DNA from 2 places in the Curtobacterium sp. L3-7 genome. Region 2 is predicted to be linked to the other one. Evidence: riboswitches for the same ligand, from Rfam matches in the RefSeq annotation. Region 2 holds a riboswitch; the other holds the start of a gene.

Region 1 (7,360 bases), 330 kb from region 2:
CATGCGACCTGCACCCGGCGGAAACGGATGGCGTCGCCGCCGAGGTCCGGGTGGGTCTCGCGGGCCGCTCGGCGGTAGGCGCGGCGGAGTTCTTCGTCGTCGGCGGTCGCGGCGACGCCGAGGACTTCGTAGGGGGTGGCGTCGGCCGGGCTGTCGGTCATGGCCTTGGAACATTACCCGAGGGAGCGTCGGGAGCAGCCGCACGGATGCTGGGCAGTCCCTGGAACGATCAGCCCATGTCGAGGGTGAGTGGGAGGCCGACGAACCGGGCGTACGCCGTCGCTGCCGTCTCGACGGCGCGGCGCACCGCAGGGGTGATCGGCGTGAACGGTGTCACGGCGACGTGGACGTCCCGCGTGCGTTCGGCGCGCTTCCAGGTGCCGACGACCTGCCCGCGGTGCACGACCATCGGCAGGAAGATGCCGTTGCCGCCCGGCACGACACGGTCGGCGTGCACGGCGTCGAGGTGCCCGGTCCGGTCCGCGTACCCGAGCAGGTACTCGTCGAACCCGGGCAGGAGCTGCCCGGTCGGGACGCCGCCCGGCTCCGGCCGGTCCGCGAGCGCGAGGAGGCCGCCGCCGAGGTCCTCGATCGCGTCGCCCGCTGCCGCGACACCACGTCGGACGTCCCCGAAGGGCAGCTTCGTCCAGCTCGCGGCGTCGACCTCGGTCGCCGGTCCCCTGCCACGGAGGAAGCCGAGGAGTGTCCGGCGCAGGGCGTCGTCACGGTCCGGGACGGGCGACGCCGCCGGTGCCCACTCGTCGAGGAGCACGAGGTCCTGCCCGACACGGCTCATCGGGCCCCACGCCACGAGCCCCTCCTGCGCCAGCCGGAACAGCAGGTGGTAGCCGCGCCCGCCGGCGGGGTCGATCCCGGCGTCCCGGTAGCAACCGAGCACGCCGTCGCGGTCCAGGGACCGGCCGCCCTCGAGTGCCGCGACGGTGAGCGCCCGGGCACGGTCGACGGTGGCCTCGTCGAGTCCGAGCTCCGCCGCGCGCCTGGCGGTCTGGCGGATGGTCCTGGTCGCGGTCAGGGAGAGGAGCATCCGGAGGTCGTCGGCACGCAGCATGTGCAGGGTCCCGCGCATCGGCCACGACCGGACGAACTCCCCCCGGTCGAAGGCCGCGTGCACGTCGGCCCGGGTCAGGCCGAGGGCCCTGACGCCGATCGCCCACAGCGACTGGCGGAGGTCCTGCCCTTGCAGCGCCGTCATGTGGGTGACGACGTCGAGCGCCGTCGCGCCCCGCACGCCGATGCGCTGCGCGGCGAGGCGCATCGAGCGGAGGGCCGCCGGGGTCGGCGACCGGGTCACACCACTGCTCTGGTGATGTCGTCGGCGTGTTGCTCGATGTACGCCGCGTCGGCGCGGTACAGGTCGGCGTGGCCGTGCTCGAGGTCGCTGACGAACTTCGGGTTCCCGGCTGCCGCCTCGGTCTCGAGCATGGTGAGGAGTGCGGTGATCGAGGCGAGCATCGTCGGTGCGAGGACCGACCGGGACGCCTGGTCGAGCCCGTAGGCGCGGCAGAACTCCGATGCCCGCGAGAGTCGTGCGTCGAGCGTCGGGGCGGTCGCGCCCTCGACGGCTCCGGTGGTGAACGGCGCGAACCGGTAGACCGCGCTCGCGACGTCCCAGACCCGCGGGCCGGGGTGGGCCGTGTCGAAGTCGATGATGCCGACCGCGGCGATCCCGTCGTAGACGCAGTTGTACGGCGCGAAGTCACCGTGCACGACGGTCTCGACCGGGGTGGACGGGGTCTGCGACCACACGTCGGCGTCCTCGTCGAGCGGGAAGGTCGCCGCGGCGTCGTGGTAGTGCCGGAGCATCCGGGCACTCGTGACGAGAGCGGCTTCGCTCGCGACGTCCTCGGTCCACGGGTACTCCCCCGCGACCCCCGGGACGAACGAGACCGTCTCGAGCGTGTTGTCGAGTTCGATCGGTTCCGGCGCGGCCACGAAGCCCTGTTCGTGGAGGTGCGCGAGGAGCCGGTGGACGGTGGGCGTCCACGGCCCCGCGGGACGGTGGACCCGGTCGTCGGCCTTGGTGATGCGCTCCATGAGTGCCCGCTCCTGTCGTGGTCGTCGTCGTTGACGTGCCATGGCCGGCGTGATCGCCTCCGTTGACGGGCACCGGCGTGGAGGCAAGCGTATCCGCCCCGGTGCTGCGATGTCGCGATCCATCCGCATGCATGCGCATGTGCGTTCATCGGCCAGGTACCCGCGTGCATGCAGCCTTGCATGCAAGGCGTAGGATCGGAGATCGTGAACAGCACGGCGACGACCCAGGCGGCATCCGACCGCGCCTACGACCACGTCAAGCGGGCGATCATCCGCGGGGACCTCGCCGGCGGGACCGCCATCAGCGAGAACGCCATCTGCCAGGACCTCGGGATCTCCCGGACGCCGGTGCACGAGGCGTTCCTCCGGCTCGCCGCCGAGGAGCTCATCGCGCTGGAGTCCCGCAAGGGCGCCGTCGTCCGCCCGATGTCCCCGAACGAGGCGGCTGACGTGCTCGAGATGCGCGAGGCGATCGAGTCGACGGCCGCGACCCGCGTCGTCTCCGACGGCCGCGTGGCGGACCTGGCCCCGAGCCTCCAGGCCATGCTCGCCGAGCAGGAGGCGGCCGTGCGCGACGGCGACGTCGACCGGTTCATCGAGGTGGACGCGGAGTTCCACGGTGCCGTGATCGGCGCGTCGCGGAACGCGATCGCCGTCCTGTTCGCCCGGACGCTGCGCGATCGGCAGCAGCGGCTCCGGCACCAGCTGATGCGGGTGCAGCCGTCCCAGTTGCAGGCGTCGCTCGACGACCACCGTGCGCTCGCCCGCGCGCTCGAGGACGGCGACGCCGCCCGCTACGCGGAGGTGCTCGGCGCCCACGTCGCGTCGCACCGGGGCGCACTGTGAGCGCCACCGGGTCGATCCCGACGACCGGCTCGCTGGCGGTCCCCCGTGCCCGCGTGATGCCGTGGGTCGCCGTCTGGGGTGCCGTGTTCGTGTGCTCGTGGGGCGGCAACCAGTTCAGCCCGCTGCTGCTGATGTACGAACAGCGCGCGCACTACTCGTCCGTGCTCGTGAACGTGTTCCTCGGCGTGTACGTGCTCGGGCTCGCGCCGGCGCTCCTCGTCGCCGGGTCCCTGTCCGACCGGCACGGCCGCCGCCCGCTCATGCTCGCGGGCATCGCCTCCGCCGTCGTCGGCAGCGGTCTGCTCGCGCTCGGCCCGTTCGGCCCCGGCTTCCTGATGGCGGGGCGCCTGTTCGCGGGTGTCACCGTCGGCATCGCGATGGCCGTCGGCAACAGCTGGGTGAAGGAACTCTCGCAGGGCCGGTTCGACCCGACGGCGGACGCCGGCTCCGGGGCCCGTCGCGCGTCGCTCGCGTTCACCCTCGGATCCGCCTCCGGTGCACTCGTCGCCGGGCTCATCGCGCAGTGGGGCCCGATCCCCGAGGTCCTGCCCTTCCTCGTCCACATCGCCGTCGCGCTGCCGTTCGCCGTCATCGTCTGGCGGACGCCGGAGACCCAGCGCTCCGGTGGGCTCGCCGGCCCCTGGTGGCGGCAACTCCGCGTCCCGAGCGCCGGGCACCGTCGGTTCACCCGCGTGGTGCTCGTCGGCGCGCCGTGGATCTTCGGGTCCGCCGCGATCGGCTACGGGTACCTGCCGACCCGGCTCGAGGGGGCGACCGGCACGTGGGGGCTCGTCTTCGCGACCGCGGCGACCGTCGTCGCCCTCGGGGTGTCGAGCGCGATCCAGCCGCTCGCGAAGCACGTGCACTCGATCGCGTCGGCGCGGGGCATCGCGACCGCGGTGTTCCTGATGACCCTCGGGATCGCGGTCGTCACCGTCGCGATCGAGCTGCAGTCGGTGTGGATCGGCATCGCGGCGAACGTGGTGATCGGCGTCGGGATCGGGATCGCGCTCGTGTCGTCGTTGCTCGAGGTGCAGCGGATCGCGGGCGCTCGGGACCTCGCCGGGTTGACCGGGGTGTTCTACGCGGCCGCGTACGCCGGGTTCCTCGCGCCGGCCGTCATCGCGGCGGTGGCGAACGTCGTGGCGCTGCCGCTCGTGCTCTGGGTGATCGTTGCGCTCGGCGTCGTGTCGTGGATCGCGGTGCTGGTCTCGTCACGCCGCCACATCCCGGCGTAGCCGGCGGCGAGTCGCGCCGCCGCGCCGCCGGCTCGGCGGAGCGAGGACGGGCGCTACAGCTGGTCGCGGAGCCACGAAGGGCCGCGGGTCGTCGCGCCGATCGCCTCGACGCGGGCGCGCAGCTCCCGGTCGGCCGTCACGACGACCACGGGGGCATCACCGGCGTCGATGGCAGCCGAGGCAGCGGCGACGATCGCGTCGTCCCCTGACCCGTCCGCGAGCACCACTGACACCCCGGACCCCGGCTCCGACGTCGCCCCGCGGGCGTCCCCCTCGAGCACGACGGTCCACCGCGGCCACCACCGCGTGAACCCGAGGTCGAGCAGCGGCGCCGGGACACCCGCCGCGGCGAGCGCCGTCACGCCGTTGACCAGGCGGGACGCGGCACCCGCTCGGTCCTTCCACCAGCCGTCCGGCACGCTGCCGACGACGTTCGCGGCATCGACCACGACGCGCGGGGCGACGCCGATCGCGGAACGGAGCGCCGGCCACGACGCGCCGAAGCCCGGGTGCAGCGGCAGGTCGTCGACCTCCTCGACGGGGACCCAGGACAGCGCGAGGCTCTCCCGGTCCGCGATGACCGGCTCGAACGGCCGGGAGGCCCGCCCCACCACGGTCGTGTACGTCCAGAACCCGAGGTCGAGCACCGACGTGTGGCGCAGGTCGACCCCGTCGAGCGGCACGCCGGCTTCCTCGGCGGACTCCCGGAGCGCTCCGGTGACGGCGTCCTCGTGCTCGTGTCGGGCACCGCCGGGGATCCCCCACGTGCCGCCGTGGTGGCTCCACTCGACGCGGTGCTGGAGCAGGACGCGTCCGCGGCCGTCGTCGACGAGCAGGCCGGCTGCACCGAACACACCCCACGCCTTGGTGCCGTCGGGTCCGTACGCCCAGGCGTCGCCGGGGTCGCGGGGACCTGGCGGCGGACCTGGGGGCAGCGCGTCTGGCACGCCCCAAGCCTGTCACACGGCACCCGTCATGTGACCGCGGAGGTCGTGTACCGTTTCGTCCGAAGACACGGGGTGCCGCATCCGGCGGCTGAGATCACACCCGTCGAACCTGCTCGAGTTCGTACTCGCGAAGGGATCGTCCGATGAACACTCCTGCGCCCGCTCCTGCCTGGGCCGACCGTTCCGCCGAACTGCTCGAGGCCGTCAGGTCCAGGGCGCCGCTCGTGCAGTGCATCACGAACTCGGTGGTGCAGAACGTCACCGCGAACGTGCTGCTCGCGCTCGGCGCCTCGGCCGCGATGGTCGACGTCCCCAGCGAGGCCGGTCCGTTCGCCCGGGTCGCCGACGCGCTGCTCGTCAACACCGGCACCCCGCACGCCGAGCCCCTGGTCGCGTCCGTCGAGGCCGCCCGCGCAGCGGCCGAGCACGGCATCCCGTGGGTCCTGGACCCGGTGGCGGTCGGGTCGCTCCCGGTGCGCACCGCCCTGGCCCGCGAGTTGCTGGGCGTCGGTCCGACGGTGCTCCGCGGCAATGCGTCCGAGGTCCTCGCGCTGCTCGGCGACTCCGCCGGTGGGCGCGGGGTCGACAGCACGGCCGGCACCGACGACGCGCGTGCGTCCGCCGTCGACGCTGCCGGGAGGCTCGTGGGCGCCGTGGCCGTGTCGGGTCCCGTCGACCTGGTGTCCGGCTCCAGTGCCCCAGGCGGCTCCGGCACGGTGGTCCGGATCGCGAACGGGACCGAGCTCCTCACCCGGATCACCGGCGGCGGGTGCGCACTCGGCGCGGTGATCGCGGCATTCACGTCCGTCGCCCCGGACGACCCGCTCGCCGCGACCGTCGCCGGCACCGCGGTGCACACCATCGCCGCGGAGCTCGCCGCGCGGGACGCCGGCGGTCCGGGGACGTTCCAGCCGCTGTTCCTCGACCGGCTGGCGTCGCTGACGCCCACCGACGTCGTCGCCACGGCACGCATCACCGAGGAGGTCGCCGCATGACCGGGCTCGGTGTCTACCTGGTCACCGACGGCACGCTCTGCGACCGGCACGGACACGGGGTGCTCGGCGTGGTCCGGGCTGCCGTGCACGCCGGGGTCGGGATCGTGCAGGTGCGGGACAAGAACGCGAGCGCGAGGGACCTCCTCGCACTGACGGCCGCCGTCGCCGACACGGTGGGCGACCGTGCGGCCGTGGTCGTCGACGACCGGCTCGACGTCGCCCTGGCCGCTCGGCTCGCCGGGCACCGGGTCGCCGGGGTGCACCTCGGGCAGTCGGACGTCCCGGTGACGGCTGCGCGCGCGCTCCTCGGTCCGGACGCCCACGTCGGGCTGACCGCGAACACCCCGGCGCACCTCGACGTCGTCGCCCGGCTCCCCCGCGGGACGGTGGACCTGCTCGGCGTCGGTGTCGTGCACCCGACCGCGACGAAGGCCGACCACCCGCCGGCACTCGGGCACGACGGGTTCGCACGCCTCACCGCCGCGACGGACGTGCCGTGCGTGGCGATCGGCGGCGTCGACCTCGACGACGTGGCGCCCCTGCGCGCTGCCGGTGCAGCGGGGGTCGCCGTCGTCTCCGGGATCTGTGCGGCACCGGACCCCGGCGCGGCGGCCGCCGCGTACGTGGCTGCGTGGGGCGGCTCGCGGTGAGTCGGCCACCCCGGGTGCTGAGCATCGCCGGCACCGACCCGACCGGCGGTGCCGGACTGCAGGCCGACCTCAAGGCGATCGCCGCACACGACGGCTACGGCATGGCGGTCGTGACCGCCGTCGTCGCGCAGAACACCCGCGGCGTCCGGTCCGTGCACGTGCCGGACGTCCGTGTCCTGCGCGACCAGCTCGACGCCGTGTCGGACGACGTCGTCGTGGACGCGGTGAAGATCGGCATGCTCGGCACGACCGCGGTCGTGGGCGAGGTCACCGACTGGCTCCGCACGAACCGCCCGCCGTCCGTGGTCGTCGACCCGGTGATGGTCGCGACGAGCGGCGACCGGCTGCTCGACGCGGACGCCGAGCGGGCGATGACGGGGTTGTTCGTCCAGGCCGACCTCGTGACGCCGAACCGGTCCGAGCTGGCCGTGCTCGCCGGGCTGGCTGGCGTCGACGACGCGGACCCGATCGCAGCGGCACGGGGTGTGGCCGCCGCGTGGGACGTGCTCGTGCTGGCGAAGGGCGGGCACGCCGGCGGCGACCGGTCGGACGACGTCCTCGTCACACCGGACGGCACCGTCCGAGTGTTCTCCGCGGGGCGGGTGGACACGACCAACACGCACGGCACC
Region 2 (7,360 bases):
ACGACGTCGGGCAGGGGCTCGCCCTCGCCGCGACGCACGGGGCGACCGTTGAAGTACCGCGTCCGTCGGAACGTGGGGTGGTCGTGCCGGAGCTTCGTGACGTCGGCGGTGAACTGGATGAGTTCGTCGTCGGCGGTGTCCCAGTCGATCCAGCTCAGCTCGGAGTCCTGCGCGTACACGTTGTTGTTGCCGGACTGCGAGCGGCCGAGCTCGTCGCCGTGCGCGATCATCGGCACGCCCTGGCTGAGGAGCAGCGTCGCGAGGAAGTTCCGTCGACGCTGCAGCCGCAGGGCGTTCACGGACTCGTCGTCCGTCGGACCCTCGACGCCGGAGTTCCAGGACCGGTTGTGGCTCTCGCCGTCGTTGTTGTCCTCGCCGTTCGCGTCGTTGTGCTTCTCGTTGTAGGCGACGAGGTCGTACAGCGTGAAGCCGTCGTGCGCGGTGATGAAGTTGATGCTGGCCTTCGGCGTGCGGCCGTCGTGCTCGTAGAGGTCCGCAGAACCGGAGATGCGCGACGCGAACTCGCCGAGGGTCGACGACTCGCCACGCCAGAAGTCCCGCACGGTGTCGCGGTACTTGCCGTTCCACTCCGACCACTGCGGCGGGAAGTTGCCCACCTGGTAGCCGCCGGGGCCGACGTCCCACGGCTCGGCGATGAGCTTCACCTGCGACACGATCGGGTCCTGCTGGACGAGTTCGAAGAAGGCCGACAGCCGGTCGACCTCGTAGAACTCACGGGCCAGCGCCGACGCGAGGTCGAAGCGGAAGCCGTCCACGTGCATCTCGGTCACCCAGTACCGCAGCGAGTCCATGATGAGCTGCAGCGAGTGCGGGTGCCCGACGTTCAGCGAGTTCCCGGTGCCCGTGTAGTCCATGTAGTAGCGCTTGTCGTCGTCCATCAAGCGGTAGTAGGCGGCGTTGTCGATCCCGCGGAACGACAGCGTCGGGCCGAGGTGGTTCCCCTCGGCGGTGTGGTTGTAGACGACGTCGAGGACGACCTCGATGCCTGCACGGTGCAGCTCGCGCACCATGGTCTTGAACTCCTGCACCTGCTGGCCCTCGTCGCCGGAGGACGAGTAGTGCGAGTGGGGGGCGAAGAACCCGATGGTGTTGTACCCCCAGTAGTTCGACAGCCCCTTGTCCTGCAGCGTCGAGTCGTTGACGAACTGGTGCACGGGCATGAGCTCGAGCGTCGTGATGCCGAGGCGCTTGAGGTGCTCGATGACCGCCGGGTGCGAGACACCGGCGTACGTGCCCCGCTGCTCTTCGGGGACGTCCGGGTGGGTCTCGGTGAGGCCCTTCACGTGCGCCTCGTAGATGACCGTCTCGCCGTACGGGGTCCGTGGTGCGCGGTCGCCCTGCCAGTCGAAGAAGGGGTTGATCACCACGCCCTTGACCATGTGCGCGGCCGAGTCCTCGTCGTTCGTGGAGTCCGGGTCGCCGAACGTGTACGAGAACAACGACTGGTCCCAGTCGATGTCCCCGCTCGTGGCCTTGGCGTACGGGTCGAGCAGCAGCTTCGCCGGGTTGCACCGCGCGCCGTTCTCGGGGTCGTACGGGCCGTGCACCCGGAAGCCGTACAGCTGCCCGGGGCCGACATTGGGCAGGTACGCGTGCCAGACGTAGGCGTCCACCTCGACGAGGGGGACGCAGGTCTCGGTGCCGTCCTCGTCGAACAGACAGAGCTCGACGCGCTCGGCGACCTCGCTGAAGAGGGCGAAGTTCGTGCCGCTCCCGTCGTAGGTCGCGCCGAGCGGGTAGGGGTTGCCGGGCCAGGTGTGCAAGGGTCCTCCAGTGGTGGGTCTCGCCAAACGTATCCACGCCTCCCTGTGCTGTCCGCTCGACGAGCACTCCTGTGGAAGAACGGCGCCCGTCCACAGCGGAGTAGCCTCACCGACATGGCCAACATCGTCACGCAGATCGCAGACAAGGTGCGCCCGATCGGCGTCTCCACGAACTACGGAGACCCGGTGGAGGTCGGCGACCAGACCCTCATCCCGGTGTCGCTCGGGTGGTTCGGCTTCGGGGGCGGCGGGGACGGCGACGACAACGGCGGCGGAGGCGGTGGCGGCGCGGCCGTGCCGATCGGCGCGTACGTCCGTCGACCGGGCAAGGACCTGGAGTTCGAGCCGAACCTGATCGCGCTCGTCGCCGTGAGCATCCCGCTGGTGTGGGTGACGGGCACCGTGCTCCGCAAGCTGATCCGCGTCCTCAAGAAGTAACGCGCGCCGCGCAGCGGTACACTGCTGGGACACACACGGGAGTCCGGGATCGCCGGGCTGAGAGGGAGCGAGTGGCGCTCCGACCGTCGAACCTGATCCGGGTCATGCCGGCGCAGGGAGGAGTACCAGCTGATGCCTTCGCGCACGCCGTCCACCGTCCGTACCGCTGCCACCGCGGCGGCTCCGTCGACGCCGACCCCGCGGCGCTCGCTGCGCTGGCGGGTCGTCGACATCGTCGTCGCGAGCGTCCTCGCCGTGGCCGTCGGTGTCGTGTTCAAGCTCTGGGAGTTCGGCTACGAGCCGCTCTCCGCCGCTGTGGCACTCCTGCTGCCCGGAACGCAGGCGCTCTTCGGTGGCGTGTGGCTGCTCGCCGGCCCGATCGTCGCGATCATCGTGCGGAAGCCGGGTGCTGCGCTCTTCGCCGAGATCGTCGCCGCCAGCGTCGAGGCGCTCTTCGGCACGCAGTGGGGATGGAGCACGCTCGAGGCCGGACTCGTGCAGGGCCTCGGCGCGGAGCTCGTGCTCGCGCTGTTCCTGTACCGCGTCTACCGGCTGCCGGTGGTCGTCCTCGCGGGTGCCGCCGCCGGACTGGCGATGGGGATCAACGACACGATCCTCTGGTACCCGGGCCTCGACGCCGCGTTCAAGACCGTCTACATCGTGTGCGGGACGATCTCCGGCGCGGTCATCGCGGGCGCGGGTTCGTGGCTGATCGTCCGCGCACTCGCCCGCACCGGCGTGCTGTCGTCGTTCGCCGCCGGCCGCGAGCACACGAAGCGGCGCTCCCGCCCCACCACGGCGGCGTGACCGTGCCGGGCGCGCAGCCGGCCCGGATCGAGTTCCGCGACTGGGGCTGGCGGTACGCCGAGCGGGACGACTGGGCGGTCCGCGGGGTCGACCTCGTCGTCGAGCCCGGCGAACGTGTCGCGGTCGTCGGTGCCTCCGGTGCGGGCAAGTCGACGCTCCTGCGTGCCGTCGCGGCCGTGCTGCCCGACGAGCCGGACCCGGACGACGACTCCGCGGCGGCCACGGAGGGCAGCGTGCTGGTCGACGGTGTGACACCGGGGGCCGTCCGCGGACGGGTCGGGCTCGTCATGCAGGATCCGGAGGCGCACACCGTGATGTCCCGCGTCGGGGACGACGTCGCGTTCGGGTGCGAGAACACCAGCGTCCCTCGGGGCGAGACCTGGGAGCGGGTCCGGTCGGCGCTCGACGTCGTCGGCCTCGACCTGGCGCTCGACCGGTCGACGACGATGCTGTCGGGTGGGCAGCGGCAGCGGTTGGCGCTCGCCGGGGTGCTCGCGATGCGCCCGGGAGCACTCGTGCTCGACGAACCCTGTGCGAACCTCGACCCGTCCGGTGTCCGACAGGTGCACGACGCCGTCCGGGCACTGCTCGACGAGACCGGCGCGACGATGCTCGTCGTGGAGCACCGGATCGGCACGTGGCTCGACCTGGTCGACCGGCTCGTGTTGCTCGAGCCAGGGGGTGGCGTGATCGCCGACGGCACGCCCGCTGACGTCCTGCGGTCCCACGGCGATGCCCTGACCGCTGCCGGCGTGTGGGTCCCCGGGGCCGAGCCCGAGCGCGGCTCCGCCCGCCCGCCCCGCCGCACGCCCCCACGAGCGGGCGAAATACCCGGGTCCGTCCCGGGGAGCACCCTGGCATTCCGCCCGCTCGACGGAGCGGGGACTCGCACGTCCCCACGAGCGGGCGAAATACCCGGGTCGAGTGCGGAACCCACCCCGGTATTCCGCCCGCTCGACGAGGGCGGGCGCGCGGCGGAGCACGCGGCGGGGCGCACGACGGAGCGCGCTGCGGAGCACGCGGCGGAGCGCGCGGCGGAGCAGAGCCTCCTCGTGGCGGAGGGGCTCGGGACCGCACGAGGCAGGCGCCAGCGCGTGGGGAGCGGCATCGACCTCGACGTCCGGGCGGGCCGGGTCATTGCGATCACAGGACCGAACGGCATCGGCAAGTCGACGCTCGGGCTCACCCTCGCAGGACTCCTCCGCCCCGCCGACGGCACGCTGCGGGCCACGACGACGCTCGCAGGCGACGTCGGCGCCGCCCCGCACGCATGGTCCAGCCGCGAGCTCGCCGTCCGGATCGGCACGGTCTTCCAGGACCCGGAGCACCAGTTCGTGGCCCGCACGGTCCGCGAGGAGGTCGCCGCCGGCCCGCGTGCCCTCGGCATCCCGGACACCGCGGAGCGTGTGGGTGAGCTGCTCGACGCCTTCGGCCTGGCGCACCTCGCGGACGCCAACCCGTTCACGCTCTCCGGCGGCGAACAGCGACGTCTCGCGATCGCCACCGTCGTGGCCACGCGGCCTCCGGTCGTCGTGCTCGACGAACCGACCTCGGGGCAGGACCGTGCGACGTGGCAGGCCGTGGTCGACCGGCTCGGAGCGCTCGCGGACGCCGGGACCGCGGTGGTCGCCGTGACGCACGACCGGGACCTGGTTCGCGCACTCGACGCCGACGAGGTGGTCCTCAGCGCGACGGGCGCGACACCCGCAGCCGAGACGCGCGCACCCGCAGCAGAGACGCGCGCAGCCGCGCCCACGAGCGCGACGAACGCGCCCACGGCGGTCACGACGTGACCACCTCGACGACGCAGCCCGCCCGGTCGTGGCGATCTGAGCCTCCCGTCCGCTCGGAACGTGGCATCCGCGCGGTCCAGCCGGTGGCCGCGCTCCTCGGTGTCATCGGACTCGGGATCTGCCTCGTGCTGAGCCTCGACGTCGTGTCGGCGGCGGTCGCCCTCGGACTGGAGCTCGCCCTCCTCCCGCTCCTGCGGATCCCGGTCAGGACCCTGCTGCTCCGGACCTCGCCCGTGCTGGTCGCCGTGCCGCTGACGGGCGTGAGCATCGCGTTGTACGGGAGGGCCTCCGGCCGGGAGTGGTTCGACCTCGGCTTCGCCCACGTCACCGACGGGTCGCTCGTGCTCGCCGTGGCGACGATGCTGCGCGTGCTCGCGGTCGGTCTGCCGAGCATCGTGTTGTTCATCAGGATGGACCCCACGGACCTGGCGGACGGGCTCGCGCAGATCCTGCGGCTGCCCGCGAGGTTCGTGCTCGGAGCGCTCGCGGCCATCCGGATGATGACCCTGCTCGGCGACGACTGGCGGCAGCTCGCGATGGCGAGACGTGCTCGCGGGCTCGCTGACACCGGACGGATCCGGCGTGGCGCGTCGATGGCGTTCGCGCTGCTCGTGCTCGCGCTCCGTCGGGCGACGACGCTCGCGGTGGCGATGGAGTCGCGCGGCTTCGGTGCGCCCGGGAGGCGCACCTGGGCCCGGCCGGCCCGCTTCGGGGCGCGGGAGTGGGCGATGGTCGCCGTGCTGGTCGGGATCGGGCTGGTCTCGATCGCGGTGTCGGTGGCCGTGGGGACGTGGCGTGTCTGAGGGGGCGCGTGGTGCAGCCGGTGCGTCCGTTTCCGGTGCGTCCGTTTCCGGTGCTTCCGGCTCCGGTGCTTCCGTCCCCGGCCTGGAGGCTCGGCTCGCCTCCGTCGCGTCCCTCGCCGACCGCGCACGGTCGGCTCCTCAGACGTCCGGCCGACGGTCCGTCGTCCTGGTCGACGGGCGCTCCGGGACCGGGAAGACCACGCTGGGGAACGCACTCGGGGAGTCGCTCGGGTGGCGGGTGGTCCACCTCGACGACGTCTACCCGGGGTGGAACGGACTCCGTGCCGCGTCGTCGGCCGTCGTGACGCAGGTCCTCGGCGAGGCATCCGGCTACCGGCGGTGGGACTGGGCCCGCTCTGCACCGGCCGGCTGGGTGTCGCTCGACCCCACGGCGCCGCTCGTCATCGAGGGCTGTGGTTCGCTGTCCCGAGCTTCGGCGCCACTCGCGACGTTGCGGGTCTGGATGGACGCGGACGACGACGTCCGGAAGCGGCGGGCACTCGACCGGGACGGGGACGTGTTCGCGGCGGAGTGGGAGCGGTGGGCGCGGCAGGAGGACGCGTTCATCGCGTCGGAGGACCCCGTCGCACTGGCGGACGTCGTCCTGCGGTCCTGAGGGCCGGCGACTCGCGGCTGGTGGCTCGCGGGGCTCGCGGCCGGAGACTCGCGGCTGGTGGCTCGCTACGCCCAGCCGAGTTCGTGGAGGCGCTCGTCGTCGATGCCGTACCAGTGGCCGATCTCGTGGACGAGCGTGGTGTGGACCTCGTCCCGGAGTTCCTCGATCGTGTCGCACTCGGCGAGGTGCTGCTTCCGGAACACCACGATGCGGTCGGGGAGTTCACCGAAGCCGTACTGCCCGCGTTCGGTCTGTGCGACGCCGTCGTAGATGCCGAAGAGCTCTGAGCCGTCCTCGGGCTCGTCCTCCACGACGAACACGACGTTGTCGAGGCCGTCGACCATCTCGTCGGGCAGCAGGTCGAGTTCGTCGGTCACGAGTGCCTCGAAGGCCTCGGCGGACATCTCCATCACGGGCCCGATCGTGGCACAGCCACCTGGACGCACGCGGGAACGACGAAGGCCCCGCTGACAGCGGGGCCTTCGATTTGTTCGGGGTGAGTAACGGGGCTCGAACCCGCGACCTCCTGGACCACAACCAAGCGCTCTACCAGCTGAGCTATACCCACCATGTGCACCGGTCAGGCCGGGCAACCACTCAATAGTAGTACATGCGAGCGGCCCCGCGGGACACTACTCGGCGGGCTGTGGGGCGAGCCGGGGCTCCCATGCGGCGACGACCTCCGCCGCGACGGCCCGGACGTCGTCCGTGCTCGGGCCGGGCTCGGCGACGAAGCCCGCGCGACGGTAGTACTCGAGCTCGCGGATCGACTCGAGGATGTCCGCGAGGGCCCGGTGTCCGCCGTGCTTCTCCGGGGCGTTGAAGTACACGCGCGGGAACCAGCGGCGGCAGAGTTCCTTGATGCTCGACACGTCGACGCTCCGGTAGTGCAGGTGCCCGTCGACGCGGGGCATGTACTTCGACAGGAACGAGCGGTCGGTGCCGATGGTGTTGCCGGCCAGGGGAGCGGTGCCCTCGGCGGGGACTTGGGCGAGGATGTACTCGAGCACCTGGTACTCGGCGTCCGCCAGGGAGACGCCGTTCGGGATCTCCTCGATGAGGCCGGACGTGGTGTGCATGTTCGTCACGAACTCGTTCATGTTGTCGAGCGCGGACTGG

What was found. Region 2 has a riboswitch for thiamine pyrophosphate ahead of AAEP80_RS08575 (ECF transporter S component). Riboswitches for the same ligand answer to the same signal wherever they lie in the genome.
Region 1: another riboswitch for thiamine pyrophosphate. It lies ahead of thiM (hydroxyethylthiazole kinase); the one in region 2 lies ahead of AAEP80_RS08575 (ECF transporter S component).

Annotation. Positions count from the first base shown of each region.
Region 1 covers NZ_CP151474.1:2,096,916-2,104,275, reverse strand. Annotated here, with positions in the region: gene AAEP80_RS10285 (DnaJ domain-containing protein) at 1-161, opposite strand, end outside; gene AAEP80_RS10280 (winged helix DNA-binding domain-containing protein) at 230-1,312, opposite strand; gene AAEP80_RS10275 (phosphotransferase) at 1,309-2,055, opposite strand; gene AAEP80_RS10270 (GntR family transcriptional regulator) at 2,260-2,901, shown strand; gene AAEP80_RS10265 (MFS transporter) at 2,898-4,139, shown strand; gene AAEP80_RS10260 (NUDIX domain-containing protein) at 4,193-5,086, opposite strand; TPP riboswitch at 5,145-5,240, shown strand; gene thiM (hydroxyethylthiazole kinase) at 5,230-6,081, shown strand; gene thiE (thiamine phosphate synthase) at 6,078-6,731, shown strand; gene thiD (bifunctional hydroxymethylpyrimidine kinase/phosphomethylpyrimidine kinase) at 6,728-7,360, shown strand, end outside.
Region 2 covers NZ_CP151474.1:1,762,028-1,769,387, forward strand. Annotated here, with positions in the region: gene glgX (glycogen debranching protein GlgX) at 1-1,784, opposite strand, end outside; gene AAEP80_RS08570 (hypothetical protein) at 1,899-2,222, shown strand; TPP riboswitch at 2,248-2,359, shown strand; gene AAEP80_RS08575 (ECF transporter S component) at 2,355-3,029, shown strand; gene AAEP80_RS08580 (ABC transporter ATP-binding protein) at 3,026-4,822, shown strand; gene AAEP80_RS08585 (energy-coupling factor transporter transmembrane component T family protein) at 4,819-5,625, shown strand; gene AAEP80_RS08590 (ATP-binding protein) at 5,618-6,241, shown strand; gene AAEP80_RS08595 (metallopeptidase family protein) at 6,307-6,651, opposite strand; tRNA gene AAEP80_RS08600 (tRNA-His) at 6,737-6,809, opposite strand; gene orn (oligoribonuclease) at 6,874-7,360, opposite strand, start outside.